Regions from separate parts of the Clavibacter tessellarius genome, predicted to be linked through region 1. Evidence: predicted binding sites of a transcription regulator. Region 1 holds the regulator's gene; the other holds the start of a gene.

The links. Region 1 encodes HspR, which represses chaperone genes until heat shock. Its sites were predicted from a motif close to AAGTTGAGTCNNNNNGACTCAACTT; they were not measured.
Region 2: the regulator HspR is predicted to act here: its motif matches at 12,376-12,400, upstream of FGG90_RS06685 (Hsp20/alpha crystallin family protein).

Annotation. Positions count from the first base shown of each region.
Region 1 is NZ_CP040788.1:2,490,570-2,505,941, reverse strand. It holds gene FGG90_RS11815 (GNAT family N-acetyltransferase) at 1-162, shown strand, start outside; gene FGG90_RS11810 (hypothetical protein) at 322-480, shown strand; gene FGG90_RS11805 (hypothetical protein) at 477-695, opposite strand; gene FGG90_RS11800 (uracil-DNA glycosylase) at 692-1,336, opposite strand; gene FGG90_RS11795 (iron ABC transporter permease) at 1,365-3,521, opposite strand; gene FGG90_RS11790 (iron-siderophore ABC transporter substrate-binding protein) at 3,552-4,541, opposite strand; gene FGG90_RS11785 (ABC transporter ATP-binding protein) at 4,538-5,503, opposite strand; gene FGG90_RS11780 (amidohydrolase family protein) at 5,550-6,659, opposite strand; gene FGG90_RS11775 (hypothetical protein) at 6,910-7,317, shown strand; gene FGG90_RS11770 (LacI family DNA-binding transcriptional regulator) at 7,505-8,533, shown strand; gene FGG90_RS11765 (hypothetical protein) at 8,732-9,010, shown strand; gene FGG90_RS11760 (2'-5' RNA ligase family protein) at 9,198-9,926, shown strand; gene FGG90_RS11755 (BLUF domain-containing protein) at 10,118-10,537, shown strand; gene FGG90_RS11750 (hypothetical protein) at 10,624-11,262, shown strand; gene FGG90_RS11745 (helix-turn-helix domain-containing protein) at 11,262-11,513, shown strand; partial or broken gene FGG90_RS11740 (DUF1905 domain-containing protein) at 11,644-11,823, opposite strand; gene FGG90_RS11735 (class I SAM-dependent methyltransferase) at 11,883-13,094, opposite strand; gene FGG90_RS11730 (heat shock protein transcriptional repressor HspR) at 13,091-13,546, opposite strand; gene FGG90_RS11725 (DnaJ C-terminal domain-containing protein) at 13,566-14,576, opposite strand; gene FGG90_RS11720 (nucleotide exchange factor GrpE) at 14,694-15,362, opposite strand; gene dnaK (molecular chaperone DnaK) at 15,359-15,372, opposite strand, start outside.
Region 2 is NZ_CP040788.1:1,455,966-1,471,337, reverse strand. It holds gene FGG90_RS06755 (MFS transporter) at 1-147, shown strand, start outside; gene FGG90_RS06750 (Rieske (2Fe-2S) protein) at 144-1,025, opposite strand; gene FGG90_RS06745 (hypothetical protein) at 1,263-1,694, shown strand; gene FGG90_RS06740 (hypothetical protein) at 1,996-2,427, shown strand; gene FGG90_RS06735 (hypothetical protein) at 2,743-3,009, shown strand; gene FGG90_RS06730 (hypothetical protein) at 3,119-3,850, opposite strand; gene FGG90_RS06725 (glucose 1-dehydrogenase) at 3,963-4,859, opposite strand; gene FGG90_RS06720 (hypothetical protein) at 4,913-5,206, opposite strand; gene FGG90_RS06715 (hypothetical protein) at 5,209-5,493, opposite strand; gene FGG90_RS06710 (hypothetical protein) at 5,594-5,746, opposite strand; gene FGG90_RS06705 (hypothetical protein) at 5,748-6,059, opposite strand; gene FGG90_RS06700 (pyridoxal phosphate-dependent decarboxylase family protein) at 6,268-7,911, shown strand; gene FGG90_RS06695 (lysine N(6)-hydroxylase/L-ornithine N(5)-oxygenase family protein) at 7,908-9,278, shown strand; gene FGG90_RS06690 (GNAT family N-acetyltransferase) at 9,275-11,785, shown strand; gene FGG90_RS06685 (Hsp20/alpha crystallin family protein) at 11,890-12,348, opposite strand; gene FGG90_RS06680 (hypothetical protein) at 12,477-12,824, opposite strand; gene FGG90_RS06675 (SDR family oxidoreductase) at 12,964-13,656, shown strand; gene FGG90_RS06670 (MarR family winged helix-turn-helix transcriptional regulator) at 13,742-14,356, shown strand; gene FGG90_RS06665 (NmrA family NAD(P)-binding protein) at 14,353-15,297, shown strand.

The DNA of each region.
Region 1 (15,372 bases):
CAGTACTTCGACTACGCGCTGGCCCGGCGGCCGGATCCCGCCGAGCCGTCCGTCGCGCTCGTCGCGGAGGACCCGGACGGCACCATCGTCGGGATCCTCGACATCGGCGTCGAGGGCGCCCTCGCGACCATCGACGCGATCGCCGTCCACCCCGACCACTAGGGCCGGCGCATCGCCACGACCCTCCTCGAGACCGCGCTCCCGCTCCTCGGCGGCACCGGCGCCACCGAGCTCGACGCGTGGACCCGCGAGGATCCGGCCGCGAACGCCTGGTACCGCCGCGTCGGCTTCGTCGAGGAGACCCGCTACCTGCACGTGTACGTGAGCGAGGGCGACGACACGAGCGGCTTCACGACCCCCGACGGCCTCGGCCGGCCGGTGCAGGCATTGCTGCACGCGCCGATCGAGCGCGAGGCGGAGCTGCGGGCGCGGTTCCGGCGCGTGCACGTGTGCCGGCGGTACGTGATGGGGGTCGGCTAGCGCATCCGCCGGAGGGCGACCACGAACAGCGCTGACATCGTCCCGAAGATCGCCGCGCCCAGGAGGAGCGCGACGCCCATGGCCCCGATCGAGGCGCGGCCGTCGGCGACGGACACCGCTAGGGCGCCCACGACGATCCCCGCCAGGGCGAGGATGGCGTTCACGACCGCGAGGGCGCAGGTCATCGCGCGGGATCCGCCCGGGGACAGGCTCACGACACGCATCCGGCCGCGAGGATCCGCCCGACACCAGCGAACGCATCCACCTGGTGCGCCCTCCGCTGCTCCCGCTCGACCGGGTCGGGGTGGAAGAGCGCCTGGCGACCGGGGTGGATGGTCGCCACCACGGGGAAGCGGATCCCGTCGGCGAGCGTGTCGTCGAGCTCGACGGCGTAGCGCCAGATCCGCTCGGCGTCACGGCCCTGTGGCAGCACGACCTCGAGGCCGGGCAGGAGCGCGACGAGCTCCACGAGCGCCCGAGCTCCCACCCGGCCCTGCGCCGCATCCGGCGCCGCGTTGATGTACCAGGGGTACGCGTTCCAGGGCAGCACGTCGCGGTCGCGGATCCCGTGCTCGGCGAACAGCACGGCCTGGCGCTCCGCGGTCGGATCGTCGTTCTCGATGCTGAGGAAGCCGGAGCCGACACCCACCTGCGTCGCCGGCCCGGGATCTCGCAGCACGCTGAGCACGCGCGCGTCCGTGCCGCCGTGGTGCGGGGCGATGCGCGGGACGAACCCCTCCGGGTCCGGCTCCGAGATCGCGGCGACGAACGCGTTGATCGGCGCCATGTGCGGCGCGGTCTCGGCCGTGTCCTCCTGCGAGATGCGGAAGTCGTGGCCGGCCATGCGTCGGGTCATTCCCCGAACCTACGCGGCGCCGTCGCCGCTACCGCCCCCTGGCCGCCCGCCCGCGCCACAGCAGCCACACGAAGTACGGCGTGCCGACGAGCGCGGTTACGAGGCCGGCGCCGAGCTGGGCGGGGGCGATCGCCGTGCGGCCGAGCAGGTCGGCGAGGGTCACGAGGGCGGCGCCCAGCAGGATCGCGACGGGCACCACGCGCGCGTGCCGCGAGCCGACGAGCGCGCGGGCCGCGTGCGGGGCGACCAGGCCGACGAAGCCGATGACGCCCACCGCCGCGACGGCCGTCGCCGTCAGCACGACCGCGATCGCGAGGGCGAGCAGGCGGGCGCGGCCGAGCGAGACGCCGAGGAGGCGCGGGGTGTCGTCGTCGAGGGCGACCAGGTCGAGCATCCGGTGCCGCGGGGCCGCGAGCGCCACGCCGAGCACGAGCGCGACGAGCACCGGCAGGGCGTCGTCGAAGCCGCGACCGTACGTGGATCCGGAGAGCCAGGTGAGCGCCTTCGCCGCGTTGAAGGGGTCGGTGAGCACGATGATCAGGCTGATGGCCGCGGCCGTGCCCGCCGAGACGCCGACGCCGATGAGCACCAGGCGGTTCTGCGGGAAGCCGCCGCGCGCCGCCAGGCCGAACACCACGCCGGCGGCCGCGAGCGCGCCGAGGCCCGCAGCGCCGGCGATGCCCCAGCCGGCCGCGAGCGGCGCGCTGGTCACGAACAGCACGGCGCCGAGGCCCGCGCCGCCGGAGACGCCGAGGATCGCGGGATCCGCGAGCGGGTTCCGCGTCACGGCCTGCACGAGCACGCCGGCGAGCGCGAGGGCCGCGCCCGCGAGCACGGCGGCGAGCACGCGGGGCACGCGGGTGTCGAGCACGTAGCTCACGACGGGGCCGGCGGTGCCGCGGATCCCGTTCACGACGTCACCGAGGAGCAGCTTCGCGTCGCCGAGGAGCACGGCCGCGACCAGCAGCGCCGCGAGGACGGCCACGAGCGCGCCGACCACGAGCGCGACGCGGCGACGGGTGACGACGCCGTGCCGCTCGGTGGGCGCGGGCGCCGCGCTGTCGCGGGTGCGCACGGCCAGCACCACGAGCACGACCGCGCCGATGAGGGACGTGACGAGGCCGGTCGGGACGGCGACCGACGCCTCGGCCCCGACGACCGCGCGGAGCAGCACGTCTGCGAGCAGCACGACGGCCGCCCCCATCAGGCCGGCGACGGGGATGAAGACCCACGAGCGGCGGACGCCCGGCACGAGCGCGCGGAGCGGCCGCGCGAACGCGGGCGCGTACAGGCCGACGAAGCCGATGGGCCCGGCGACCGTCACGGCCGCGGCGGCGAGCAGCACGGACGCGAGCACGGCGATCACGCGGGTCGCCCGCACGTCGACGCCGAGGCTGCGGGCGGCGTCGTCGCCGAGGCCGAGCGCGTCGAGCCGACGCGAGAGGAGGAGCAGCAGCACGAGCGCGACCACCACGACGGGCGCCATCTGCGCGACCGCGTCGAAGCCGTTCTGGCCGATGCCGCCCTGGCCCCAGCGGTAGAGGCCGCTGGTCTGCTGCGGGAAGAGGAGGAGGAGCGCGCTGGTCACGGATCCGAGGCCCAGCGCGAGCGCGCTGCCCGCGAGCACGAGGCGCACGGTGCCGGATCCGAGTCCCGAGACCGCGAGCACGACCGCCGCGGCGACCAGCCCGCCGACGAACGCGACGCCCGCGCCCGCGATCACCGGCAGCGTGAGGCCGGTGACGCCCGCGACCGCGAGGGCCGCGTAGGCGCCCGCGTTCACCGCGAGCGTGTCGGGCGAGGCGAGCACGTTGCGGCTCACGGTCTGGAGCGCGGCGCCGGCCGCGCCGAGGGCGAGGCCCACGAGGATCCCGGCCGCCATGCGCGGCAGCCGCGACGCGACCACGACGGACGCGTCACCCGGCGTCGCGCGGCCCGTGAGCGCCTCCCACACCTCGCGGGGTCCGACCGCGGCGGTGCCCTGGGTGACGTCGACCACCGCGAGCACCGCCACCACGAGCACCAGCAGTCCGACGACCGCGACCGCCCGCACCGGGATCCGGCCGGCCCCGTCGGCGCGCACGACGGCGGCGAGCGACGGGACGGGGGCCGGCATCGCCGCCTCCGTCGGGCGCTCGGGAGGCGCGTCGGCCGGCGGGGGCGCGGTGCGGGCGGGGGCGGTCATCGGATCGGGAGGGGGGTCGGGCGCGCCGGATCAGCCCGCGAGGGTGGCGACGACGGCCTTCGCGTACGCCGTCATCGAGGCGGGGCCGCCGAACACCCAGATGCCCTCGGGCATGCGGTGCACGTCGCCGGCCGTCACGAACGGGAGCGACTGCCAGACGGCGTTGCCCGCGAGCGTGGACGCGAACGGGTCGTCGCCCTGCGAGGAGTTCGAGTTGTAGAGGAACTGCACGTCGCCGACGGTGGTGAGGCCCTCGACGTCGGTGGATCCGAGGCCGTAGGCGGGGTCGACCTCGCCGGTCCAGGCGTTCTCGAGGCCGAGCTCGGCGGTCACGTCGCCGACGAGCGAGCCCTTCCCGAACGGGCGGACGGTGACCTGCCCGGCGTCCACGTACGCGTCCGCGAACAGGAACTTGGAGCCCGCGAGGCCGGCCGCGTCGAGCGCGGCCTTGGCGTCGGAGACGGCCTGGTCGTAGGCGCCGATGACCTCGGTCGCCTTGTCCTCGGTGCCGGTCGCCTTCGCGATGAGCTCGAGGTTGTCCTCGCTCTGCTGGATCTGCTTCGTGCCGTCGGCAGACTTCACCTGCAGCACCGGCGCGATCGCCTTGAGCTGCTCGACGGCGTCCGCGGGCAGGTCGGTGGTCGCGACGATGAGGTCGGGCGCGAGCGACGCGATGGTCTCCACGCTGGGCTCGCCGCGCGTGCCGATGTCGGCGGGCTCGTTCACGAGCGGGACGGCCGACGACCACGCGCCGTAGCCCTCGACGTCCGCGACGCCGACCGGATCCACGCCCAGCGACACGAGGTTCTCCACGACGTTCCACTCGGTGCCGACGACCTTGGTCGCGGGTCCGTCGAGCGTGACCTCCGCGCCCGTGCCGTCGGTGAGGGTGATGGACGCGGCGCCCGGCGTGGATCCGGCGCCCGTGGATGCCTCCTCGGTGGTGCCGCATGCGGTCAGCGTGAGCGCTGTCGCGGCGGCGAGGGCGGTCATCGCCAGGGTGCGTCGTCTCGTGATCACGGGTGGAGCCTCTCGTTCCTGTGGTGGTGGCGGGCGACCGCGCGGGTGCGCAGGCTGCCCGTCGTCGGGTCCGCGTGGACCTCGACGGGGATGCCGTAGACCTCGGTGAGGAGGTCGGGGGTCAGCACCTCGGATGGGGTGCCGGTCTTCACGATTCGGCCGTCGGAGAGCAGCGCGACGGTGTCGGCGAGCGCGGCGGCCTGATCGAGGTCGTGGAGGACGACGCCGACGGCGATGCGGCCGTCGTCGGCGAGGTCGCGCACCAGGTCGAGGAGCTCGACCTGGTAGCGGAGGTCGAGGTAGGTGGTGGGCTCGTCGAGGAGCAGCACGCCGGTCTCCTGCGCGAGGCAGCTCGCGAGCCAGACCCGCTGGAGCTGGCCGCCCGAGAGCTGGTCGACGCCGCGGTCGGCGAGCGCGACGAGGCCCGTGAGGTCGAGGGCGCGGTCGACGGCGGCGCGGCCCTCGGGATCCGCCCCGCCGAAGCGGCCGCGGTGCGGGTACCGGCCGAACTCGACGACGTCGCGGACGCTGAGGCCGCCGGGCGTCGGCCGTCCCTGCGTGAGGAGCGCGACGCGGCGGGCGAAGCGGCGCAGGGAGAGGTCGAGGGCGTCGGTCTCGGCGCCCTCCTCCTCGACGAGCGCGAGGGATCCGGAGCGCGCCGCCTGCAGCCGGGCCATGGTGCGCAGGAGGGTCGACTTGCCGCTGCCGTTGGGGCCGACGAGCACGGTGACGCAGCCCGGCCGGATCTCGAGGCCGGCGCCGTGCACGACGGCCGTGTCGCCGTACGCGACGGTGATGTCGCGGGCCGCGAGGGCGGATGCGGCGGGGCGGGCGGTGCCTGTGGCCGCGGGGCCCGCGCCCGCGGGGCCTGCGGCCGGCGCCGCGGCCTCGGCCGGGGCGTCTGCGGCCGACCCCGGGTCGACGGCGCGCGGGATCGGCGAGGTCGGAGCGGGGGAGGTCACGATAGGTGAGGTTAGCCTAACCTCATGTCCGCGGACAACCCGGGCCTCAGCCGCGCAGGTCCTCCTCCCCGAGCCGGTGGGCGCCGCGGAGCCAGGCGACCAGTTCGTCCGCGGTCGCGTCCGCCGCGTCGGGCAGCGGGTCCGCGCTGGCCAGCGCGTGCGCGATGCCGCCGGGCGCGCTCCCCAGCACCGCGTCGAGCAGGGCGTCGCCGCGGAGCCCGACCTCGCCGAGCAGCTGGATCTCGCGCGCGTTGAGCCCCACGGGCAGGTCGCCGTTGCCGAGGTCGGTGCCATGCGCCACGCGGCCGCCGACCGCGCGGTACCGGCGCGCGTTGTCGAGGGCGGCGTCGAGGTCGGCGCCCTCGTGGATCGCGAGGGTCGAGATCCAGAGCACGTCGCGCGCTGCCGACTCCCGCAGCGTCGCGTCGTCGAGCCGCTCGGTCCACGGCACGTGCACGAGCACGTCGGCGCCCGCGCGGATCGCCCGCCCGGCCTGGCCCGCGCCCTCCGCGTGCACCGCGGCCGGGAGCCCGGCGTCGTGCGCGGCGTCGACGAGCGCCGCCAGCACGTCGTCCGGGAGGAGCGGCCCGCCGTCGTGCAGCACGATCTTCACGGCGGAGGATCCGCCCGCCCGCGCCGCCGCGACGGCCCCCGCCGCGTCCTCCGCGCGCGCCACCTCGCGCACCGCGGCAGCCGGTGCCCAGGGCCGGTCGGACGGGTAACCCCCCACGGCGGTGTGGAACGGACCCGCGTACCGGACGGCAACCCCGGCAGGCGGGCGGGCCGCGATGCGCGCGATCGCTACGGGATCCCACCCCAGGTCAACGACCGCCGTGACGGCCGATCCGGCGAGCGCCGCGTGGTCGACGAGCCCGAGGTGCACGTGCCGGTCGACGACGCCGTCGGACACGCTGAGGTCGAGCCGATCGCGCACCGGCGCGGCGGGATCCGCGAGCGTGACGCTCCCGCCCGCGATGCGCACCGCGACCTCCCGGTGCCGCCGGTCGAGCCGCAGCTCGCGCACGCGCCACACGCCGTCGTCGGCGGCGCCGGGAGCGTCGGCAGCGACGCCGTCCGCGGCAGCGCCGGCAGCGTCGGCAGCAGCAGCGCCGTCGGCGGGCGGGACGGGCCGGTCGGCCGGGCGCGAGGGGGTCATGGGGCGAGCGTAGGCCGCGGCCGGAGCCCATCCGGCGCCCGGCGGCGATGTGCCGGACGGATCCGCGCTGCCGCCCATGTGCAGGAGCCGACCGGCCGGATCCGCCCACCCCGTACCCTCGTGCGATCCCGTCCCCGATCCGCGCCCGAGGTCCCATGACGCCCGTCCCACCCCCGCACGCCGTCGCCCGCCGCGCGCGCCGCGCGGCCACCCGGCGGCCCGATCCGGCCCGTGCCGACGGAGCGCGCCGATGCTGAGCAGCCCCGACCGCGACGACGACCTCCTCCGGGAGCGCCTCCGCGCCCTGCACGACACCTGGCCGGGCGACCCCGCCGACGACGACCCGCTGCACGACGCACGCCGGCGCGCGGAGGCCGGATCCCCGCCGCGGCTCGTCGACCTCGTCGCCCCGGTGTGCCGCGCCATCGGCCGCCGCCTCGGCGCGAGCGCCACGGGCCTGCCCCTGCCGCCGGCCCCGACGCCACCTGGCGCCGCCGCCCCGGGCGCCGACCTCGCCGCGACCTCGCCTCCCGCGTCACCCGACCCGGCCCCCGCTCCGGACGCGGACGCGGACGCGGACGCCGACGGGGACGCCGACGGGGACACCGACGTCGACGCCGACGCCCGCCGCACCCGCCGCACCGACCGCCCCCGCTGACCCCGCCGCCCCATCCGCGCGACGCGCGACCCGCGACGCCTCCACCCGCCCCCGCACGTCGCTACCGTGGACCCGTGCCCTCCGACCCCGCCCTCCGGACCGCTTCCGAGATCGCGCTCCCATCCGCGCCAGCACCAGCCCGCGCGGCAGCCCCCGCGGCGACGCGCACGACCGCCGGGCCCCGCGCATGAGGCGCATCGACGACTCCCCCACCATCCACGACGTCGCCGCGCGCGCGGGCGTCTCCAAGTCGGTCGTGTCCCGCGCGCTCTCGGGCGCCCCGGGCGTCGCCGCGGCCACGCAGCTGGCCGTCCGCGCCGCCGCCGACGAGATCGGCTACGTGCCGAACGCGCACGCCCGCAGCATGTCCGCCCATCGCACCCACACGCTCGGGGTGCTGGTGCGCGACGCGTCCACCCCCTTCTACGGGCACCTGCTCACGGCGCTGCAGCAGCGCGCGTCGGAGCGCGGCTACCGGGTCGTCACGGCCACGGGCTTCGGCGCCTTCGACGTGCAGGAGGAGCGCAAGGCCCTCGAGACGCTGGTGTCGCTGCGAGTGGAGGGCCTCGTCGTCTGCAGCGGCGCGCTCCCGGTGGAGGACATCCTGCCGTCGGCCCGGCGGATCCCCACGGTCGTCGCCGGCCGCCCCGAGGTCGACCCGGCGCTCAGCAGCGTCTACTGCGACGAGACCACGGGCGGGCACGGCCTCGCCGACCACGTGGCGTCGCTCGGCCATCGCCGCGTCGCCGTCGTGACCCTCAGCCCGCGCCACTCGCTCACCATCTCGGCCCGCACGCACGCCATGCTCGACCGGCTGCGCGAGCTCGGCCTCGACGTGGTGCACGTCCGCGCGGACGACCACGCCGACGGCCACATCGACGGCGCGGACGGACTCGCCCAGGCGCTCGTGGACGCGGGCGGGATCACGGCCCTCATGGCGCCGAGCGACCTCTGGGCCCTCGCGATCCTCGACGGGCTCGCGCGCCGCGGGATCACGGCCCCCGACGACATCTCCGTCACCGGCTACGACGGCCTGCCGCCGTTCACGAGCGAGCTGATCGGCTTCACCTCGTGGCGCCAGCCGATCCCGGTGATCGGCGCGCTCGCGGTCGACGCCGTGGTCGACCGCATCGACGGAAGCGTCTCGGGCACGTGCCACACCGCGGTCGACGGCGAGCTGATCCCCGGCAGGACCGCCGTCCGCCTCCGCGGCTGACGCGGCGCGCGTGCGGCCGGCGCGTGCCGCCGGCGCCTGCCGTGAGCGTGCGGCGGATGCACACGACGCCGGGCGCGGATCGCCCCGCCGCCGCGCTCCGGCATCCGCCTCGCGGGCGCCCGTAACCCCTGCTCCCCCTCCTCGGCAAGGGGGTGGGCGATCCGCGCCGACGCGCGTGGGATGGAGGCGGGAGGCAGCATGCAGCAGCGCACGACGATGCACATCAGCGGCCGCGATTACGTGCTCGCGGACGACCAGGACCCCGGGGACGTGCAGCGCCGCGCGCTGGCGGCCGTGCGCGAGGGCGGCGCCATGGTCCGCGTCGGGCTCGCGGGCGCGCGCGTGGTCGACGTGCTGGTGAGCCCGGGCATCCCCCTCGTCTTCCTGACCGTGGACCTGCCCGAGGACGACGAGCTCGGCGCCACGCTCACCTCCCCCATCGACATCCCCGACTACGACCACTGGCTGTCGCAGTAGCCCGGACGGCGATGCCCCCGCGTCGTCGCGCACGAGCGTCGCGCCCGGCCGCCGCGCCGTCCGCCGGCACCCGCCGTCCATCCCCCGTTCACCCCGCGGCCGTCCCCGGGGGGGCGTCGATGTGGCACCGTGTCGGTCGCGGTGGGAACGTTCCCTCCGCCCGGACGACGCCGCAGGAGGATCCCGCATGGACCACGACGACCCCACCGCCTACGACATCGCGGCACCCGACATCGAGCCCGCGGCGGCCGGCCGCGTCGACCTGCGCCCGTCGCTGCTCCCCCGCGACGACAGCGACCCCTACCGCTACGGGATCTTCCTCCGTCCCGACCCGCGCACCTGCCGCGCCGTGACCGTCGTCACCGACCAGATCCGCGCGCAGTACGGCCTCGTCTCCGCGGGCGCCTTCCCCCCGCACGCGACCCTCATCGGCAGCCAGCCGTTCGGGCACGACGAGGCCCGGGTGATCGAGGCGGTCACCGCGCTCCTCGCCGACCGCCCCGCGTTCCCCGTGCACAACGCGGGCGTCCGCGATCAGGGCTTCGGCTTCGTCTACGACGTCGACGAGCGGGCCGACGGCAGCAAGAACGCCGAGCTGCTCGCGCTCGCGGCGGACATCGACCGCGTCGCCGCCCCGTTCCGCCGACCCATGGACTCCCCGGAGCACCACTCGTTCGACCCCGCGCGCTTCCGCGCGCACCTCTCCCTGGCCTCGCACGACCTCCTCGTGCGCCCCGACCTGCACGACGAGGTCGGCGACTTCATCCGCGGGCTCGACCAGCCCGTGCCCGACGGGTTCCTCGGCGACACGGTGGTCATGTACCGCACGGCGAGCCCGGACTGGTCCGGCCGCTGGTGGACGACGCTCACCTGGGAGCACGTCCGCACCTGGACCCTGGGCGGCCGGGACGCCTGACCGGGCGGTCGCGCCGGGCCGTCGCACCGAGCCATCGCACCGTCCGGCGCGACACCCGGCCCGCTCCGCCCGCCCGGCGCGGTCGCTCCTCCCCGGGCCCGGCCCCTGTCCCCGCGGCGCACCGAGGAGACGCCGGTGCCCCCGATGAGCCCTCGGACGCGCGAGGATGGAGGGAAGCACGAGGGGGATCCATGCGCACGACCGTCTACACCAGCACCGCAACGCGGGACCTGACCGACGACGACCTGGCGGAGCTCCTGCACCAGTGCGTCCGCAACAACGAGGAATCCGGGCTCACCGGCATGCTCCTGCATCGGGACGGGCGCTTCATGCAGGTGCTCGAGGGGCCCGACGACGCGGTGCGGGACGTGTTCGCCGTCATCGCCGCCGACACCCGGCACACCGAGGTGCGCCTGCTCCTCGACGAGTCCATCACCGAGCGGGCGTTCCCGGCCTGGAAGATGGCGTTCCGCACGGTGGACGACGCGACCGTCGCCCGCCTCGACGGCTACGACGACTTCCTGGACCGGCCCGCCGAGGCCGCCGCGCGCCCGGACGCGCCGTCGCGGGCCCGCTGGCTCCTGGAGTGGTTCCGCTCGCACCCGGTCTGATCCGCGCGCGCTGCGGGGTGGACACCGCCCCGCGCCCGTGGGACCCTATCGACATTCGTTGCAACGACGATCGATAGGACGCCACCATGAGCAGCACCTCCACCGCCGGACCCGCCGTCGCCGCGCAGAGCACGCGCCTCGTGCTCCGGCTGGCGTTCGTCGTCGCGCTGCTCGTGATGCTCGCGGTCGCGGTGAGCGCCGCCCTCGTCGCCGTCGAGACGATCCGCACGGGCGTCGTCCGCACCTCGCTCGAGATGCGCGGCGACCTCCCCGCGCGCGCCGACGCCGGATCCGCCGACCTGCGCTCCGGCGCCTACCGCACGGCGGACGTCGCGGTCGGCGAGCTGTCGGACGGCATCGTCGCGATGCACGTGGTCCGCATCGCGCTCGACGCGTCGGTCGGCCTCGCGCTCGCGGGCACGGTCGCGATCCTGGCCCGGCGGCTGCTCCGGCCGGATCCGCTCGCCCGCCGCGTCAGCCTCGTGGTCACGCTCGCGGGCGGCACGGTGATGATCGCGGCGCTCCTCTCACTGGCGGTGGGCACGGGCGTCGCGTGGCTCGTCGGCGGCGAGCTCAACGACCCGCTGGACGGCCTCGAGGGCTTCTGGCCGGTGGTCGCCGAGGTCGACCTCTCGACGATCGCCCTCGGCTTCGCCCTGATGATCGTGGGCCTCGTGGTCGAGCACGGCGAGCGGCTGCAGCGCGACACCCGCGGCCTCGTCTGATGGCGGCCGACGACGACGGCCCCACCGGCGTGCACTGCCGGCTCGACGAGCTGCTCGCCGCGCGCGGCATGACGCTGACGCGGCTCAGCGCGATCGTGGGGGTCAGCCAGGTGAACCTGTCGGTGCTGAAGAACGACCGGGCGCGGGCGGTGCGCTACTCCACGCTCGTGGCGGTGTGCCGCGCGCTCGACTGCGAGATCGGCGACCTGCTGGTGCTGGATCCGCCGACGTCCGGAGGCGCGGCGTCCTGACCACGGGTCCCTGACCCGCGGCGGCGACCTCCTCGGGGAGCACGGCGTCGCGCGGCACGGCGTCGAGCTCGATCGTGACCTCGACCTCGTCGTCGGCGGCGATCCCGGACGCGGTGCGATGCGCGGCGCTCAGCGGCAGCAGGTGCTGCCCGCCCATGGTGCCGACGGTCGTGCGGTAGGAGTGGCCCGCGACGGTCACGACCACGGCCGGCCGCTTCCCGGCGCCCAGCTCGTCGAGCGCCTCGGGCGGCACGGGCAGCCCCGTCGCGTTCACGCGAGCCTGCAGGACGCGGGTGCGGAAGGTGGGCATGGCGGCTCCTCGGTGAGCGGGCGGCGCGGCGCCGGGCGGCCGCCGGCGGTGGCCCGAGGCTAGGCCCGCGGATCCGCCCGCGTCGAGACGGCGACCGTGAACTTCGCGTTCCGTCCCGCCTCGCGGGTCGGCCCGACGAGGCGCGTGAGCTGCGGCCGGTAGCCGAGCGGGCTGTTGTACACGGTCCAGAGCTCGCCGCCGGGGCGCACCATGCGGGCGGCGGAGCGGAAGAGGCGCTCGGCGAGGCCCGCGTGCACGGTCGCGCCCGTGTGGAACGGCGGGTTGAGGAGCACGAGGTCGACGGACCCGTCGGGCACGGTCGAGCCCGCGTCGTCGCGCACCACGGTCACCCGCTCCCCCAGCCCGTTCGCCGCGACGGTGGCGCGGGCCGACGCGACGGCCGCCCACGACTGGTCGGTCGCGATCACGCGCATGCCGGGCCGGGCGAGCGCGACGGCCGAGGCGATGACGCCCGTGCCGCAGCCGAGGTCGACGGCGCTGCGCGCATCCGCCGGCAGGTCCGGCAGGAACGAGAGCAGGAAGCGCGTGCCGATGTCGATGCGCGCGCCCGCGAACGCGGCGCCGTGCGCCCGCACCTCGAGGCCGAGGTCCGGGTGCGACTCGCGGCGGGGGAAGGCGTCGGCCGCGGCGTCGCGCACGGGCCCGCGCGCCACGAGCACGCGCGACTTCTGCCGGGCGAGCGTGGCGTGCACGTCGCCGAAGGACCGGCGGAGCACGTCGGTCATCGCGGGCGCCATGTGCTTGATCCGCCCGCCCGCGAGCACGGTGACGTCGTCGGCCGCCGCGCGCGCCACCACGCCGGCCCACTCGTCGAGCGCGTCGAGGCTGCGCGGGAGGCGCGCGAGGACCACCCGGGCGCCGACGGCGAGGGCCTCGTCGAGCCCGTGGTGCGCGAACGCGACGGTCGTGCCGAGGTCCCGGGCGTTGAGGTCGAGCGCCGTCTCGGAGACGAGCGCGTCCTGGTGCACGCGGATCCGCATCGGCTCCGTCGCCCCCGCACGCCGGAGCGCCGCGGCGGCCCCGAGCGCGAGCGCGCCGTACTGGTCGCCGACCACGACGACCTCGTCGGGCGTCACGGGCCGACCGGCGGCGGCCGCATCCGCGAGGAGCGCGAGCAGCTCGTCGAGGAGCAGGCGATCCGCGGCGTCGGCCGCGAAGAGGTTCTCGGCCTCGACGTCGGGCCGGCGCCGGAGCGCGCCCAGGTCGAGGAGGTCGTCGGCGGTCGCCGCGGATCCGGTGGCGTTGGTCACCGCGCGTCGCGCCCGCCGGCGTCCCGGTCGTCGCCGGGGCCGGCCAGGGCCGCGCGGTAGAGCACGACCTCGGTCTGTCGCGAGGGCCGCACGCCCGCGCGCAGCGACACCACGTCGCCGTCGCCGCGGGCCGCGAACACGCGGCGGCCGGGCCGGGAGAGCAGCTCGTCCGCGAGCGCGGACTCGAGCTGGCGGACGCGGCCGCGGAGCTCGGACACCTGGTTCTCGAGCTCGAGGATCCGCGCGATGCCCTCCAGGCTCACGCCCTCCGCGCCCAGCCGGGCGACCTCCCGCAGCTGCACGATGTCGCGCATCGAGTAGCGGCGGGAGCGCCCGGCCGTGCGGGTGGGCGACACGAGCCCGAGGCGGTCGTACTGCCGGAGCGTCTGCGGGTGCATGCCCGAGAGCTCCGCCGCCACGGAGATCACGAAGACGGGGGCGTCCTCGTCCATCGCGTCGCGGGGATCCACGTCAGCTCCTGGCCCGCTCGAGGAGGTCGGCGCGCGGGTCCTCGACGGGTCCCGAGCTGGCGAACGCGTCGAGCGCCACGCGCTGGGCGTCGGTGAGGCGCGACGGCACCGCGACCTCGATGCGCGCGAGCAGGTCGCCCGTGCCCTTCGCGGTCGTGACGCCGCGGCCCTTGACGCGCAGGACCTTGCCGCTGGACGTGCCCGGCGTGACCTTCAGCCGCACCGGGTCGCCGCCGAGCGTCGGCACCTCGATGGTCGCGCCGAGCGCGGCCTCCGGGAACGTGACGGGCACGTTGACGCGGAGGTTCAGCCCGTCCCGCTCGAACACGGGGTGCGGGCGCACGTGCACGGTGAGGATGATGTCGCCCGACGCGCCGCCGTCGCCGGAGGGCTCGCCCTTGCCGGCGAGGCGGATCTTCTGCCCGTCGGTGACCCCGGCCGGCACGCGCACCGTGATGGGGCGCCCGTCGGAGTCCTGCAGGCGCACGACGTCGCCCTGCACCGCGGTGAGGAAGTCGATAGTGGTCGACGCCGTCACGTCGCGGCCCTTGGTGGGCGCGCCGTACCCGCGGTAGCCGCCGGTCGACTGGCCGAAGCCGCCGTTGCCGAACATGCCGCCGAGGATGTCCTCGAACCCGCCCTGGCCGTACTGCGGCTGGCCGGATCCGAACCCGGCACGTCGTCCGCGGCCGCCGGCCTGCTGGCCGAACATGCCGCCGAACACGTCCTCGAAGCCGCCGCCCTGGGCGCCGGCGCCGGGCGCGCTGAAGCGGGCGCCGGATCCCATCGCGCGCACCTGGTCGTACTCGCGGCGCTGCTCCTTGTCGGACAGCACGGCGTTCGCCTCGCTGATCTCCTTGAAGCGCGCCTCGGCCGACGGATCCGGGTTGCTGTCCGGGTGGTACTGCCGGGCGAGCTTGCGGTAGGCCTTCTTGAGGTCGGCCTCCGAGACGTCCTTGGACACTCCGAGGACCTTGTAGAAGTCCTTGTCGAACCAGTCCTGGCTGGCCATCAGACGCCTCCCTTCTTCTTCTCGTGGTGGGTGCCGCACGACCCGGTCCGGGCGCCCGCGCGTGCGGGCGCCCGGACCGGGGTGGGTGCAGCCGGATCGATGCTGCGGTCGATGGCGCTACTCCGGCTTGTCGACGACGACCTTCGCGGCCCGCAGCAGCGTCTCGCCGATGTAGTAGCCACTCTCGACGACGTCCGCCACGGTGTCCACCTGGACCTCGGGGTTCGGCTTCTGGAAGATCGCCTCGTGCACCTGCGGGTCGAAGGCGTCGCCCACGGCGCCCACCTTCACCAGCCCGATGCGCTCCACGTTCGTCCGCAGCTTGGCGACGATCGCGGTGAGCGGTCCGCCCTCCGCGAGGTCGCCGTGCTTCTCGGCGCGGTCGAGGTCGTCGAGCACCGGGAGGATGCCCTTCACGACGTCGCCGACCGCGCGCTGGCGCTCGATCTCGCGATTGGCCTCGGTGCGCTTGCGGTAGTTCGCGTACTCGGCGGTCACGCGCTTCAGGTCCGCGAGGTGCTCGGAGTCGCCCTCGACGGGCTCGTTCCGGGTCTGCTCGATGAGGTCCTGGAGCTCCTCGTCCATGGCGTCGGTCGTCTCGACGTCGGGGCCCTCGGCCTCGACGAACGCGCCGTCCACGCCGGGGACGGAGGCCTGGTCGGCCGCCGCGTCCGCCGTGGCGTCGGGCCCGGCCGGGGCCGAGGAGGCCGACCGCTCGGCCCCCTCGTCCTCGGGCGTGGCGTCGTCGGGCACGCGGCCCTCGCCGTTCGCGGTGTCCTCGGTCATCGGTCGGTCT
Region 2 (15,372 bases), 1.0 Mb from region 1:
CTGGGCGGGGCGCTCGCGACGACGGGCATCGCGGTGCCGACGATCGCGGGGGCCGTGGCGTTCGCGGGTTGCGCGGTGCTCGCGGTCGTCGCGCTGCCCGGGGCCGACGCCGACGCCGGCACCCGGCTCGTTCCCGGACCGACCTAGCCCGCGTTCGGCAGCCGCACCTCCACGAGCCCCGCGGTGACGCGCGTCTCGAAGCGGGGCTGCGGCGCGGTCGCCGGTCCGTGGATCACCTCGCCGGTCCTCAGGCTGAAGACGCTGTCGTGCCACGGGCACGTGACGCACGCCTCGCCGGTCTTCGAGTCGGTGCCGAGCTCGCCCTCGTGGAGGGGTGCGGAGAGGTGGCTGCAGGTGTCGCTCAGCGCATCCACCGTCATGCCGTGGCGGCGCACGAGCACCGGCAGGCCCGCGACGTCGCGCTTGGCGAGGCGGCCGTCGGGCAGGTCGTCGAGCTGCCCGAGCTCCTGCCAGCCCGCGGGGAAGCGGTGCGGCACGTCCTCGGCGTGATTGGCGCCCGCCGCCTGGCGGTAGGCGAGGTGGCCGCCGAGGAAGCCGCCGGCGGACACGAGCCCGAGGCCCGCGAGGCCGAGGACCTTGCCGCTGGTCTGCTTGCCGCGGGCGCGCTGGATCCAGGAGAGGCCGTACAGCCCCGTCGCGAGCGCGTTCGCCGCGGAGTGCACGATGCCGACGCGCATCTGCTGCTCGTGCAGCTGCGACCAGTCCGCGTAGCCGGACACGATGGAGGGCGCGGCGCTGAGGATCCCGACGCCCACGAGCGCCTGGCTGGCCTTCGCGTTGCCCGGCAGCGCGTCGAGGACCGCGGAGGACACCCACGCGCCGGTGGGGATCAGCACGGCGACCGGGTGCAGCGGATGCCCGAACGGGACGCCGTGCAGCAGGTCGGCGAGGGCGCGCGGCTTCAGCAGCGCCGTGACGACGCCCTTCACGCGATCCACGATCGGGTCGAGCGCCTCGGCGTCCTCGATCTTCGCGATGGCCGCGACGAGCTTCAGCTCCCGCATGGGGTCTCCGTCCGTTGGGGCGCCGCCGTCGGCGCTCTGCTCCCAGGCAACGCCTGCGGGCGAGCAGTGGCAAGGCCGGGCGGGCGGATCCGATGCCGCGACGGACATGGTCGGCGCCCCAAGGCGTCCCTCTCCGCGTCCGCGCCCGCTCGTGCACAGGCGGCACGCCGGAGGGCGGCGCGTCGATACGGTTCGACCGCCCTGCGGCGATGGTCGCCGCGGATCACAAGGAGACCCATGTCCTCTCGCCTCGGAACCGCCCCCCGATCCACGACCCGACGCCTGCTCGCGACGGCCGCCCTGGCGGTGGTCCTCGGTCTCGGCGTGTCGATGTCCGCTCCGGCAGGCTCCGCCTCCGCGGCCCCCGCCGCGTCCACCTCGTCCTCCGCGGCGCAGGCGGACCCGATCGCGGCGAGCCAGGCGGATCCCGTCGAGCGCACTTTCTTCGTCAGCCCGCGAGCGGTCGACAACATCAAGTCCGGGACGCTCCAGCCCCGCGCGCTCGCGGGCCTGGTGTGCACCCAATTCCACTCGGGTCTGGCCTGCGTCAAGTCGCTCACCCTGGTGCTCCAGGGCGGGCCGGGGACGACCGACCCGCGCACGTGCCAGCGCGGTCAGGGCTTCACCATCTCGTACTACTCGACGCACCGGTCGCACTGCGGCCGGTGACGGAGGCGCATCCGGCCGGTGCCGGACCACGACGACCGCCGGGCCCGCGTCGTGGGTGCGATGGTCCGCGGGATCCGGCGCTCACGCTGCTGACGGGATGACGGAGGGAACGGGCCGGAGGATCTCCTCCGGCCCGTTCCGCGTGCCACGACACGGGCTGGGCCCTCGTCAGGCGTCCGTCCCCGCACCGGTGCGCACCGGCACGGCGGCGCCCGTCCACAGGAGGTCCGGCGCGGCGCGGCGCATCGCTACGGTTCGATCGCTCCCCGGCGACGGTCGCCGCGGACCACAAGGAGTCCACATGCCCTCTCGCCCCGGAACCACCCCGCGACGCACCTCTCGCCGCCTCCTGGCGACGGCCGTCCTCGCGGCGGTCGTCGGTCTCGGCGTCTCCATCTCCACCCCGGCCGGCTCGGCATCCGCCGCCCCCGCCGCGCCGACCTCGTCCTCCACCGCGGACGCCGGCTCGATCACGGCGAGCCAGGCGGGACTCGTCAACCGCTCCTTCTTCGTCACGCCGTACGACCTCGCGCGACTCGCGTACGGCCAGACCGACCCCGACAAGCTCGCGGTCCAGATCTGCACGGCGAACCACACAGGGAGGGCCTGCGTGACGGTCGCCTCCTACGTCCTCCGGCGTGGACAGGGCATGGTGGATTGGCGCACCTGCAACATCACCGGCGGATACACCATCGTGTTCCCCGACGCCTTCCAGTCGCGCTGCGGCCGCTGACGGTCGCGCGGCACGCACCCGGCCGGGACCCCTCCGGCTCCTCCTGAGCGTCGGCGCTCTCCGCACGGTCCGACGGGCCGGAGGTCTCCTCCTCCGGCCCGTCCCGTCGTCCCCGGGTCATGCGCCCGTCCCCGCTCGGCATGCACGCCGGGATCCGCCCGGATGCGCAGCGGGTCGTCCGGAGGCCCGCGGACCGGGGCCGGAGGCCGGGGGTCGAGTGCACAGGCGCGGTCCGGGCGCACGGCCCGGCCCCGACGACCCACTAGCGTCTCGATCCGCCGCGATCCCCTAATCTCGCGCGCAGAAGGAGCACCCATGTCATCTCCGATCAGCAGCGCCGCCCGGCGCCTGCCCACGGGGCGGCTGTACATCGCTCCGAAGTACTTCGATCGCAACTACGCCAGCGGTCCGTACGGCATCGCCGCGGACGTGTGCCGCTCATACCACCTCGGCCACGAGTGCATCAAGAGCATCGAGAAGCTGTTCCTCACGACCAACGCGGTCGACGACGACGAGTGCCAGTCCTACGGCATGGATGCGGTGATCCCCTACATCCAGCTTTCGCGCTGCCGCAAGTCCTGACGCATCCGACGTGTCGGACGGGCCGGGGGATGTCCTCCGGCCCGTCCTGCGTCCATGAGCGCCTGACGGCCGCCTACCGATCACCATCGCGCCGGTCGTCCGCTTCCCGTCAGGCGTCCGGATCCTGCGCCGCATGCCGGGACGCGACCGGTCGGCCGCGCCGGGCCGCCCGGTAGCCCGGCGCCCGCAGCCGGCGCGTCCACGAGTAGGTCGTGTCCCCGGGCGGGGCGGCGAGCACGGGATCGGCGCGCGTCGCGGTGTCGAGCGGACCGGTCTCGTCATGGCCCAGCTCGATGCGCGCCGCCACGTGCCACCGGCCGCGGGGCGTCGCGTGCACGAGCCGCATCCCGACCGACCGGGTCGCGAGCGCCCGCCCGAGGTCCGCGGCGCCGGCGGGCAACGGCGGATCCGCGTCCACCAGCACGCCGACGAGCACCGGCCCCGCGGATCCGCGGTACGGCATGAGCGTGGTGAGCCGCGCCCCGGAGAGCGCGCGCCGCGGCGCGAGGAGGAACCGGCCGATCGGCGAGAGGCCCGTGGACGCGAGCAGCAGGTCGACCGTGGTGCCGCCGCCGTCGGGTATCCGCAGCGCGAGGCCGAGCACGTCGGGCAGCGCCGCGGGGAGGCCGCCGCCGCGGGAGAAGCGGGCGTCGACGTCGAGCTGGGCGTCGAGCCCGTCGAGCCACGCGAGACCGGATGCGGCACGCCCCGCGACGGGCGTCAGCGTCCCCCCGAGGGCGACGCCGTGCGGATGCAGCGGCCTGGGCCGACGCACGAGGCGGACGGCGGAGACGAGCCCCGCGAGGACGTTCCCGCCGACGCGGGCCGGGGTGCCGGTCATCTCCCGACCCTATTCCGGTGCGCGTCCGGCGTCCGGACGCGGCGACGCCCGGGCCGACCAGTCGGCCGGCCCGGGCGTCGGGCGGTGATGCGATGCGCCGGAGCGCGTGCCGCTACGGCGTCGGCATGCCGCCGTTCACGTTGAGCGTCTCGCCGATCACGTAGCTCGACTCGTTGGAGGCGAGGAACACGTAGGCGGGCGCGAGCTCGGCCGGCTGGCCGGCGCGGCCGAGCGGGGTCTGCTCGCCGAACTCGGGCAGCGCGTCCTCGGGCTGGCCGCCCGCGGTCTGCAGCGGCGTCCAGATGGGGCCGGGCGCGACGACGTTCACGCGGATGCCCTTGGGCGCCAGCTGGCCGGCGAGTCCCTTCGAGAACGCGTTGATCGAGGCCTTGGTCGTCGCGTAGTGCACGAGGTTCGGCGACGGCGCGTAGGCCTGGATCGACGAGGTGTTGATGATCGACGAGCCGGGCTTGAGGTGGGGGAGCGCGGCCTTGGTGATCCAGAACATCGCGTAGACGTTGGTCTTGAAGGTCAGGTCGAACTCCTCGTCCGAGATGTCCTCGAGCGCGTCGACGTTCTGCTGCTTGCCGGCGTTGTTGACGACGATGTCGAGGCCGCCGAGGCCCTCGACCGCCTTCGCGACGAGCTCGCGGCTGAACTCCGCCGTGGCGATGTCGCCGGGGATGGCGACGGCCTTGCGGCCGGCCTCCTCGATGAGGGCGACGACCTTCTTCGCGTCCTCCTCCTCCTCGGGGAGGTAGGAGAGCGCGACATCGGCGCCCTCGCGGGCGTAGGCGATCGCGACGGCCGCGCCGATGCCGGAGTCGGCCCCGGTGACGAGGGCCTTGCGTCCCTCGAGGCGGTTCGATCCGCGGTACGTCTTCTCGCCGCGATCCGCGCTCGCGTCCAGGTCGGCGTCGAGGCCGGGCCCGTCCTGCTGCTGCGCCTTCGGCTCGATGTCGGCGTACATCTTGGTCGGGTCCTGGAACGTGTACTGGTCGGTGCTCATGGCTCTCCTGGTTCTGGGTGCTGCGTGCTGCGGGGAAGGGTGGGTGCCGGGCGTCAGCTCGGCGGAGTGTCGTCCAGGTCGATGTCCTGGCCGGCGAGGTCGTTCGGGGCGAGCGCGGGCTCGGCCTCGCCGTCGACGCCCAGGGCGTCGGCCTCGGGCTCGGCGTCGGCGGCCGCGACGGCGTCGTCCTCGTCGATCTGCTCGACGGGCTCGTCGGCGTCGGGGAGGACGGTCTCGCCCGCGACGGCGTCGTTGACGACGGTGTCGTGCGCCATCGCCTCGGTGTCGAGGGCCGTGTCGTCGCCGGTGGCGTCGTCAGCGGGCGTGGTGGAGGTGGCGTCCGTCACGGTCACTCACCGGCCTCGGGCTTGGGGTGGCCGGGGATCGAGTCGCCGCTGAGGTTGAGCTCGTCGGGGTCGACCTCGATCTCGCCGACGTCGTCGGGTCCGCCCGAGCCGGGGAGCACCTGCACGTCGTCCGCGGCGGCGGGGACGTCGTCGGAGACGCCCTCGCTCTCGACGATCTGCTCGCTCTGCTTCACCTGCGTGTCGTCCTCGCTGGGTGAGATGAAGTCCTTGTCCTGCCGGGTGTCTGAGGTGTCCGCGGGCTGGAGGCGCGGGTCGTCGGTGTCCATGCGCTCGACGCTACGCTCGGCCCCGAGGGCTGTGTGGTGGCGCTCAGGCAACGCTCATGTGACGTCCCCGGGGGCGGGGGACGGGGCCGCCTGGGGCGGATCACTGGTCGTCCGGGCCCTCGCCGAACGGGTCGGGAGCGTCCTCGCGGGCGTCCTCCTCGGCGGCCTCCGCGTGCTCGGCGATCGAGTCGGCGTCGATGGGCGCGGGCTCGGCGAGCGGGTGGCGCGGGGCGTCCGCTGCCTGATCCGCCATGTCAGCGGCCCTCGGGGTCGACGTGGCCGGCGGCGTCGTCGGCCGGGGCGCTCATGTGCGAGTCGGCCGCGGTGACGGAGCGGGCATCCGGGACCTCCGGGTACTCGGCGCTCGCGGGCTCCGCGTCCTCCACCTCGAGGGTGTCCTCCTCCGCGTGCCCGTAGCCCGTGCCCTCCGGCTCGCGGACCGCGTCGCCGACGCCGGCGGGAGCGCCGTCGGCCGCGACCACGTCGTCGACCGTCACCAGCCCGTCGGGATCGCCGGGGCCGCGCCCGGTGCGGATGCCGTCGGTCGGGTCGTCTGCGTCGCTCATGCCCCCACCCTACGAGCGCTGACGGGCGCCGACGAGCCCGACCGCGCCCCCGAATCGGGGTCACGCGAGCGCCCCGCGGAGGGTCCCCGCGGGTCGGCGTCGGCCGGGTTGCGTTCGCGCCCGACCACCCCGATAGTAGGTGAGCCTTACCTAACTCGCACGCCAGCTCGTGACCCGGACACGGCTCCACCTCGACCGCGAAGGACCCATGTCTCCTCTTCCGCACGCCTCCCTCCCCACCGCCTCGACCCTCGTCGACGACCGTCCGGCCGCCATCGCGCCGGATCCGGACCCCGCCGCCGAGCTGTTCTCCGACCGGACGCTCCCCGGCTGGGACGCCGCCCTCCGGTCGGCCGCCGCCCACGTGCGCACCGCCGCCCGGCGCGCCGACGGGCCGTTCACGGGGATCACGCCCGACCGCCTCCGCCGCTCCTTCGCCGGGCTCGACCTCGACCGCCCGCTCGGCGGGCTCGACGACGCCCTCGACGAGCTCGACGACCTCTACCTCCGCGACGCCGTCTGGTTCCACGACCCGTCGTACGTCGCGCACCTCAACTGCCCGATCCTCATCCCGGCCATCGCGGGGGAGCTCATCCTCTCGAGCGTCAACACGTCGATGGACACGTGGGACCAGAGCGCGGGCGCGACCCTCATCGAGCGGTCGCTCATCGACTGGACGGCAGGTCGCATCGGCCTCGGCGCCGACGCGGACGGCGTCTTCACGAGCGGCGGCAGCCAGTCGAACCTGCAGGCGCTGCTCCTCGCGCGCGACGAGGCGGCGGCCCTGCACGGGCTGTCGATGGACGACCGGCAGCGGATGCGGATCCTCGTGAGCGAGGTGGGCCACTTCAGCGTCGAGAAGAGCGCCCGGATCCTCGGGCTCGCGCCCGACGCGGTCATCCGCGTGCCCGCCGACGACGCCATGCGGATGCGCGTGGACGCCCTCGAGCGCGAGCTCGCGCGCTGCTCCGCGGCGGGCCTCCTGCCGATCGCGGTCGTCGCGACCGCGGGCACGACCGACTTCGGCAGCGTGGACCCGCTGCCCGCGATCGGCGACGTCTGCCGCCGCGAGGGCATCCGGCTGCACGTCGACGCCGCGTACGGCGGCGGGCTCCTCACCTCGCTCGCGCACCGGCACCTGCTCGACGGGATCGAGCACGCCGACTCCGTGACGGTCGACTACCACAAGACGTTCTTCCAGCCCGTGAGCTCGAGCGCGCTGATCGTGCGCGACGGCCGCTCGCTCCGGCACGCGACGCTGCACGCCGACTACCTGAACCCGGCGGATCGCGCGCACGAGGAGATCCCGAACCAGGTCGACAAGTCGCTGCAGACCACGCGGCGCTTCGACGCGCTGAAGCTGTGGCTCACGCTCCGCACGGTGGGCGCCGACGGGGTGGGGCGGATGCTCGACGACGTCATCGCGCTCGCCGACCGCACCTGGCTCGCGATGCGGCGGGATCCGGCGCTCGAGGTGGTGGTGCGGCCCGAGATCAGCGCGCTCGTGTTCCGGTACGTGCCAGCCGCTGAGCGGGACGGGTCCGCGGGGACCTGCGCGAGGATCCGCTCGGACGCCGTGAACCGCGGCATCCGGCAGGCGATCCAGGACTCCGGCCGGGCGATGGTCGCCGCGACCCGCGTCGACGGACGTGCGCACCTGAAGCTCACGCTGCTGAACCCCGCGACGACGGACGCGCACATCCGCGAGATCCTCGGGATGGTCGTGGCGGCGGGCGACGCGTTGGACGCCGGGCTGGACGACGCGGCGCAGGCGACCGTGACCGCGACCGCGCACGAGTCCGCGCACGCGCCCGCGCCCGCGCCCGTGACCTCGGCGGAGGCGACCCGATGAGCGCCGCCCCCGACCGCGTCCACGACGTCGTCGCCGTGGGCCTCGGCCCGGCGAACCTCGGGCTCGCGTGCCTCGCGGATCCGCTCGACCTCGACCTCGTCGTGCTGGAGAGGAAGCCCCGCTTCGACTGGCACCCCGGCATGATGCTGCCGACCGCGCACCTGCAGACGCCGTTCCTCGCCGACCTCGTGACGCTCGCGGATCCGACCTCGCGCTTCTCGTTCCTCGCCTACCTCAAGGACACCGGGCGGCTGTACTCCTTCTACATCCGCGAGGACTTCTTCGTCCTGCGCAGCGAGTACGTCGCCTACTGCCGGTGGGCGGCGGAGCGGGCACGGGGGATCGAGCTCGACCGCGACGTGCGGGCGGTCTCCTTCGACGAGGCCGCGGGCGCGTACGTCGTCGAGTCGGTCGACGCCGCGGGCGTCGCGCACGTGCACCGCGGACGGAACCTCGTCGTCGGCGTGGGAACTCCGCCCTGGCTGCCCGAGGCCGTGCGCGACCTCCCGGGCGTCGTGCACAGCTCCGGCTACCTCGGCGCCAAGGACGCGCTGCAGGAGCGGGACGCGATCACGGTCGTCGGCAGCGGGCAGAGCGCGGCGGAGATCTACCGCGACCTCCTCGAGGACGTGGACTCCCGCGGCTACCGGCTCGACTGGATCACGCGCTCGCCGCGGTTTTTCCCGCTCGAGTACACGCGGCTCACGCTCGAGATGACGAGCCCCGAGTACAGCGACCACTTCTTCGGCCTGCCCGCGGGCGCCCGCGAGGTGCTCCTGCGCGAGCAGCGGAACCTCTACAAGGGGATCGACTCCGACCTCATCGACGACGTCTTCCAGACGCTCTACCGGAAGCGGCTCGCGTTCGACGCGCTGCGGGCCGAGGGGCGGCTCGGGGCCGGCGGTGACGCGGGATCCGGCGTGCCGACGCGGCTTCTCACCAACGCGGAGGTCGTCTCGGCGCGCGCGACGCCCGACGGCGGTGCGGTCCTCGGGCTCCGGCACGCGGAGACGGGCGCGGAGCGCGACTGGCCCACGGGCGCGGTGATCATGGCGAGCGGGTACGACGCGTCGGCCCCCGGGATCCTCGACGGGCTCGGCGACCGCGTGCACCGCGACGCGCGCGGCCGGCTCGACGTGGCGCGCGAGCACACGGTCGACGACGCCGGCACGCTCTTCGTGCAGAACGCGGAAGTGCACACGCACGGCTTCGTCGCGCCCGACCTCGGGATGACCGCGCACCGCAACTCGCGGATCCTCCGCGCGATCACGGGGCGCGAGGACTACGCCGTGGAGGAGCGGATCGCGTTCCAGGAGTTCGGGCTGCCGGAGGACGCGCCCGTCGCCGGATCGGGGGTGCTCGCGTGAGCGCGCCCGCGCCCGCCGCGGCCGACCCGGACCTCGTGTTCCAGCCCCGCCTCCCGCTCGCGATGCGCCCGCTCGATCCCGACGGCGACGCGGCCCTCGTGCACGCCTGGGTCACGGCGCCGCGCGCTCGCTTCTGGCAGATGGAGCACGCGACGCTCGAGGAGGTGCGGGCCGAGTACGCGTCGATCGACGCGGATCCGGCGCGCGAGGCCTGGATCGGCCTGCACGACGGCGTCCCCGCGTTCCTCGTCGAGGCCTACGACCCGGCCGACGACCCCGTCGGCGCGCACCTCGACCCCCTGCCCGGCGACCGCGGCATGCACCTGCTCGTGGCCCCGCCGGCCGGCGACCCGCTGCCCGGCTTCACGACCGCCGTCATGCGGCACGTGGTCGCGCACCTGCTGCGCGATCCCGCGGTACGGCGCCTCGTCGTCGAGCCGGACGTGCGCAACACCCGGATCCAGCGCCTCAACGAGCTCGTCGGGTTCCGGCCGCTCCGGGTCGTCGACCTCGGCTCGAAGCACGCGCTCCTCAGTGTCGCCACGCGCGACGACGCCCTCCTGCACGCCTCCCCGACGGATGGACACGACATGACCCTCACCCACGACCACCCCCTCGACACCCACACCGAGGCCCGGCCGGCTGCCGCGTCGAGGACCGCCGAGCCGGATCCCCGCGTCCACCGCGCCGACCACCTCCGCCCGGATGCCTGGGCCGCCGCCACGCGCCACCTCGTGCGCAAGGCGCTCGCTGAGTTCGCGCACGAGCTGCTCGTCGAACCCGAGCGCGTGGATCCGGAGCGGGCACCCGGCGCGCCCCGCACCCCGCACGACCCGAGGCGGTGGGCCGAGTACCGGGTCGCGAGCGCCGACGGCCGGAGCGCGTACGCGTACCGGGCCCGGGTCCTCGAGCTCGACCACTGGGACGTCGACGAGGCGAGCATCCGCCGCACGGTCGACGGGGAGCCCGCGGCGCTCGACGCCGTGGACCTCGTGCTCGACCTCCGCGACCGCCTCGGGATCACCGACGAGGTCCTGCCCGTCTACCTCGACGAGATCCAGAGCACGCTCTCGGCCGCCGCGTTCTCCCGCCTCCGCGACGTTCCCGACGCGCGCGGCCTCCTCACGGCGTCGTACGCGGAGGTCGAGTCGACGATGGACGAGGGCCACCCCTGCTTCGTCGCGACCAACGGCCGCATCGGCTTCGACCTCGACGACCACGACCGGTACGCGCCCGAGGCGGGGCAGGACGTGCGGATCCTCTGGCTCGCCGTGCACGAGCGCCTCGCGCACTTCGCCGCCGTCGAGGGCCTCGACCGGGAGGCGTTCCTCGACGCGGAGCTCGGCCCGGTCGTCCGCGAGCGGTTCCGCGCCCGGATGGCCGACCTCGGCGTCGACCCGGCCGCGCGCGTGCTCGTTCCCGTGCACCCGTGGCAGTGGGAGAACGTCGTCACCGTCACCTTCGCGGGGCTGGTCGCGACGCGCGACATCGTGCTCCTCGGCACGGGCGACGACGAGTACGGCGCGCAGCAGTCGATCCGCACCTGGGCCAACCGCACCACCCCGGAGCGCTGCTACGTGAAGACGTCGCTGTCGATCCTCAACATGGGCTTCACGCGCGGGCTGTCCCCGGCGTACATGGCCGTGACCCCCGCGATCAACGACTGGGTGCACGCGCTCGTGACGGGCGACGGGGAGTTCGCGCGGCGGGGCTTCGGGATCCTCCGCGAGGTCGCGTCGGTCGGCGTGCGGGACGCCCGGGTCGACTCCGCGCTGCCGCCCGGCCACTCCCACGGGAAGATGCTGTCGGCGCTCTGGCGGGAGTCGCCCGTGCCGGGCCTCGCCGAGGGGGAGCGGCTGATGAGCATGACGAGCCTCCTGCACGTCGACGCCCACGGCGACACCGTGCTGGGCGCGCTCATCGACGCGTCGGGGATCGGCGCTCCCGCGTGGATCCGTCGCTGGCTCGACGCCTACCTCGTGCCGCTCGCGCACGCGCTCCTCGCGCACGACCTCGCCTTCATGCCGCACGGCGAGAACGTGATCCTCGTGCTGCGCGACCACGTCGTCGTGCGCGTGCTGATGAAGGACATCGCCGAGGAGGTCGCCCTCTTCGACATGGAGCGCGAGCTGCCGGAGGACGTGCGCCGGATCCGCCTCGACATCCCCGAGGAGGAGCGCACCCTCACGGTCTTCACCGACGTGATGGACGGCTTCCTCCGCTTCGCCGCCGCGCTCGTCGAGGACCGCGACGACCTCGGCCCCGACGGGCTGTGGCGCGTGGCGGCGGAGGCCCTCGCCGACCACGAGCGCGCGCACCCGGAGCTCGCGGACCGCGTCGCCCGGTTCGACCTGTTCACGCCGTCCTTCGACCGCTCCTGCCTCAACCGGCTGCAGCTGCGCGACAACCGGCGGATGGTCGACCTGCAGGCGCCGGTCATGCAGATCCACGGCTCGCTGCGGAACCCGCTCGCGATCCATCGGGGGCTGCGGCCGCGCATCGGCTGACGCGACGGGCCGGCCGCGCGCGCGCGGACGCACGAGGAGCCGCCGCCCGCGGATGCGGACGACGGCTCCTCGTCGTGTCGGCGCCGATGCGGCGCCCGGGCGGATCAGCTCGCGGCGTGCGCGCCCTGCTCCACCGTCAGCGTGCGGCCCTCCTGGCCCTGCGGCTCGTCGGACGTGACCGCGATCTTGCGCGGCTTCGCGCGCTCGCTCACGGGGATGGTGACGCTCAGCACGCCGTTCGCGTAGTGCGCCGAGATGCGCTCCGTGTCGATGCCCTGGCCGAGCGTCAGCTGGCGGAGGAACGTGCCGGCCACGCGCTCGCGCGTCAGCCACCGCACGTTCTGGTCGCCGGCGAGCGTGCGCTCGGCGCGGATGGTCAGCAGCTGGCCGTCCACGTCGATGTCGACGGAACCCGGGTCGATGCCCGGGAGGTCGGCGGCCAGCACGTAGGTGTCGCCCTCGCGGTGCAGGTCGATGGGCATCGGCCGGTTCGCCTGGCGGGTCTCGGCCAGCGCGCCCATCGCGCGGTCCAGCTCGCGGAACGGATCGAAGGCCATGTTCATGCTCGACTCCTCTGATCGATGATCTGTGGGTTGAGCCCTCTCGGCTCAACTGCGATCAGATTAGCACTCGGCCTAGGGGAGTGCCAAGGCGTTCGCTGACGGCGAATGTGGCTCTCACCACCTCTTCGTCAGCGTCGGCGGAGGTCGCGCTCCATGCGGCCGATGAGGGTCCAGACCGCGCGCGAGAGGTCGGGGTGCTCCAGCGCGATGCCGCGCAGGAGCCGGTACTCGAAGCGCGCCACGACGCTGGGCTCGGTCGACGGATGCCGCACGCGGGCGAGCTCCTCGGCCATCCCCTCGGCCTCGAGCGCGTCCTGGCGGAGGGTCGCGACGACGTGCTCGTCCACCGTCGGCAGCTGCGGGATGACCTCCCACGGGTCGTCGCCGTTCCGGCAGCAGTGCTCGATCACGGCGTCCAGCTCGTCGCGGGCCTCCTGGCGCAGCACCTCGAGGCTGGCGGGGAAGCGGGCGTGCACGGGCGGATCCTCTCGGGCGGCTGCGGACGACGCGCCTCGCGGCCGCCGGTCCCTTCACGCTACGTCATGCTCCGGAGCGCTCCCGACGGGATGGCCGGACGCCGTCGGTAGCCTGGGGGACCGCGACCCAGGAGGATCCATGACCGACCACGCCCGCCCCGTCGCCCTCGTCACGGGAGCCACCCGCGGCATCGGCCGCGCCGTCGCCGAGGACCTCGGCCGCACGCACCGCGTGATCGTGCACGGCCGCGACCGTGACGCCGTCGACGCGCTCGCCGCCTCCCTGCCGGACGCCGTCGGCTGGGCCGCCGACCTCGCCGCGGGTGGCCTCGCCGACCTCGTGCCCGGCCTCGACTGCCTCGACGTGCTCGTGCACTCCGCCGGCGTGATCGGCGGGGACGCCGTCGCGGAGACGCCGGTGGACGAGTGGCGCCGCGTCTTCGAGGTCAACGTCTTCGCCGTCGCCGAGGTGACGCGCGCGCTCCTGCCCGCGCTCCGTGCGGCGAAGGGGCAGGTCGTGCTCGTCAACTCCGGATCCGGCTTCACGGCGAACCCCACGGGCGGCGTCTACGCGGGATCCAAGTTCGCCCTCCGCGCGCTCGGCGACGCCCTCCGCGAGGAGGAGCGCCCGCACGGCGTGCGCGTCTCGAGCGTGCACCCCGGCCGCGTCGCCACCGACATGCAGCGCGAGCTCCGCGCGAAGGAGGGCGGCGAGTACGACGAGACGCGGTACCTCGAGCCCGCGTCGGTCGCGCGCGCCGTGCGCCTCGTCGTCGACCAGACCCGCGACGGCACGATCGAGTCGGTGTCGCTGCGGCCGTTCGGGGGCTGATCCGGGCGGCGCTCCTGCCTCGATCATCCGTCGCGCGCCGAGATCGTATTTGCGACAGACGATCTCCGCTGGATATGATCTCCCCATGACCTCCTTCGCCGCGACCCGCGCCCACGACCGCGCCGACCCCCACGTGGACGCTTCCGGCATCGACTGGGGCTCCGGCGGCATCGAGACGCAGTTCGGCTGGTCCATCCAGGCCGTCTACCAGGGGTTCGTGCGCACGGCGCAGACCGCCGTGGCCGACGTCCCGGGCGGGCCCCGCGGGTACCAGGTGCTCGTCGCGATCACCACGGAGGAGGCCTCGTCGCAGCTGGCGCTCGCGCAGCGGCTCGGCATCGACAAGACGCAGATGACGTACGTGATCGACGCGCTCGCCGCGGGCGGGCACGTCGAGCGGCAGCCGCATCCGCGGGACCGCCGGATCCGGCAGGTCGTCGCGACGGATGCCGGACGCGCCCTGCTGGCGACCGCCCGGGTCGCGCTCGGCGAGGTCGAGGACGGCCTGATGCGCGACCTCGCGCCCGACGAGCGCGTCGCCCTCCGGCGCCTCCTCGCCCGCGTCGCCCTCAGCGTCGGCGAGCCCGCCGGCCCCGCCGCCGAGCACGCGGACGCGGAGCGCCTCGAGCAGCCCGTCGCCGCCCCCCATCGTTCGCGCCGACCGGCGCGCCGCACCCCTCGAGACGGAGAACCCTCGTGACCACCTCTTCCCCCGCATCCGCATCCGGCCCCGTCGTCGTGGCGGGCGCCACCGGCGACATCGGCCGCCGCATCGTCCGCGAGCTCCTCGTGGCGGGCGCCCGCGTCCGCGTCCTCACCCGCCCCGGCAGCACCGCGGCCGCCGAGGCGTGGGGCGACGATCCCCGCGTCGAGGTCGTCGAGGCCGCCTACACCGACCGGGCCGCGCTGATCCGCGCGGTGGCCGGCGCGCGCGTCGTCGTCTCCGCCGTCAGCGGCGCCCGCGCCGTGATCGTCGGAGCGCAGCGCGCGCTCCTCGCGGCGACCGTCGCCGCCGGCGTCCCGCGCTTCATCCCCTCGGACTACTCCGCCGACTACCGCCGGGTCACCCCCGGGAGCAACCGCAACTTCGAGCTCCGGCGCGAGTTCGCGGCCGACCTCGACGCGGCGCCGGTGCGCGCGACCTCGGTGTTCATCGGCGCCTTCGCCGACATGCTCACCGGGCAGGCGCCCATCGTGCTGTTCGACCGGCGCCGCGTCCTCTACTGGTCGTCCGCGGACCAGGTGCTCGACTTCACGACCAAGGACGACACGGCGCGCGTGGTCGCGCTCGTGGCGCTCGACGACGACGCGCCCCGCGCGGTCGAGGTCGCGGGCGACCGGGTCACGGCGCGCGAGCTCGCGCGGATCATGACGGAGGTCACCGGCACGCCCTTCGCGCTGCAGTGGGCGGGATCCACGGGCGCCCTCTCCGCGACGAGCAAGGTCATGCGCCGGGTGGGCCGCGACGAGCAGGAGGCCTTCCCCGCCTGGCAGGGGATGCAGTACCTCGTGAGCATGTACAGCGGCGAGGCGGAGCTCCTGCGCGTCGACCGCGAGCGCTTCGGCGACCACACGTGGACGGGCGTGCGCGACGTGCTCGCCGCGCACGTCGCGAGCCGCGCGACCGCGACGGCCGCCTAGCCGCGACCCGCGGGTGCCCGACGCGGCGGCGGACGCGGCGACGCGCCCGGCCGCCCCGTCACGAGGCCACGGCTC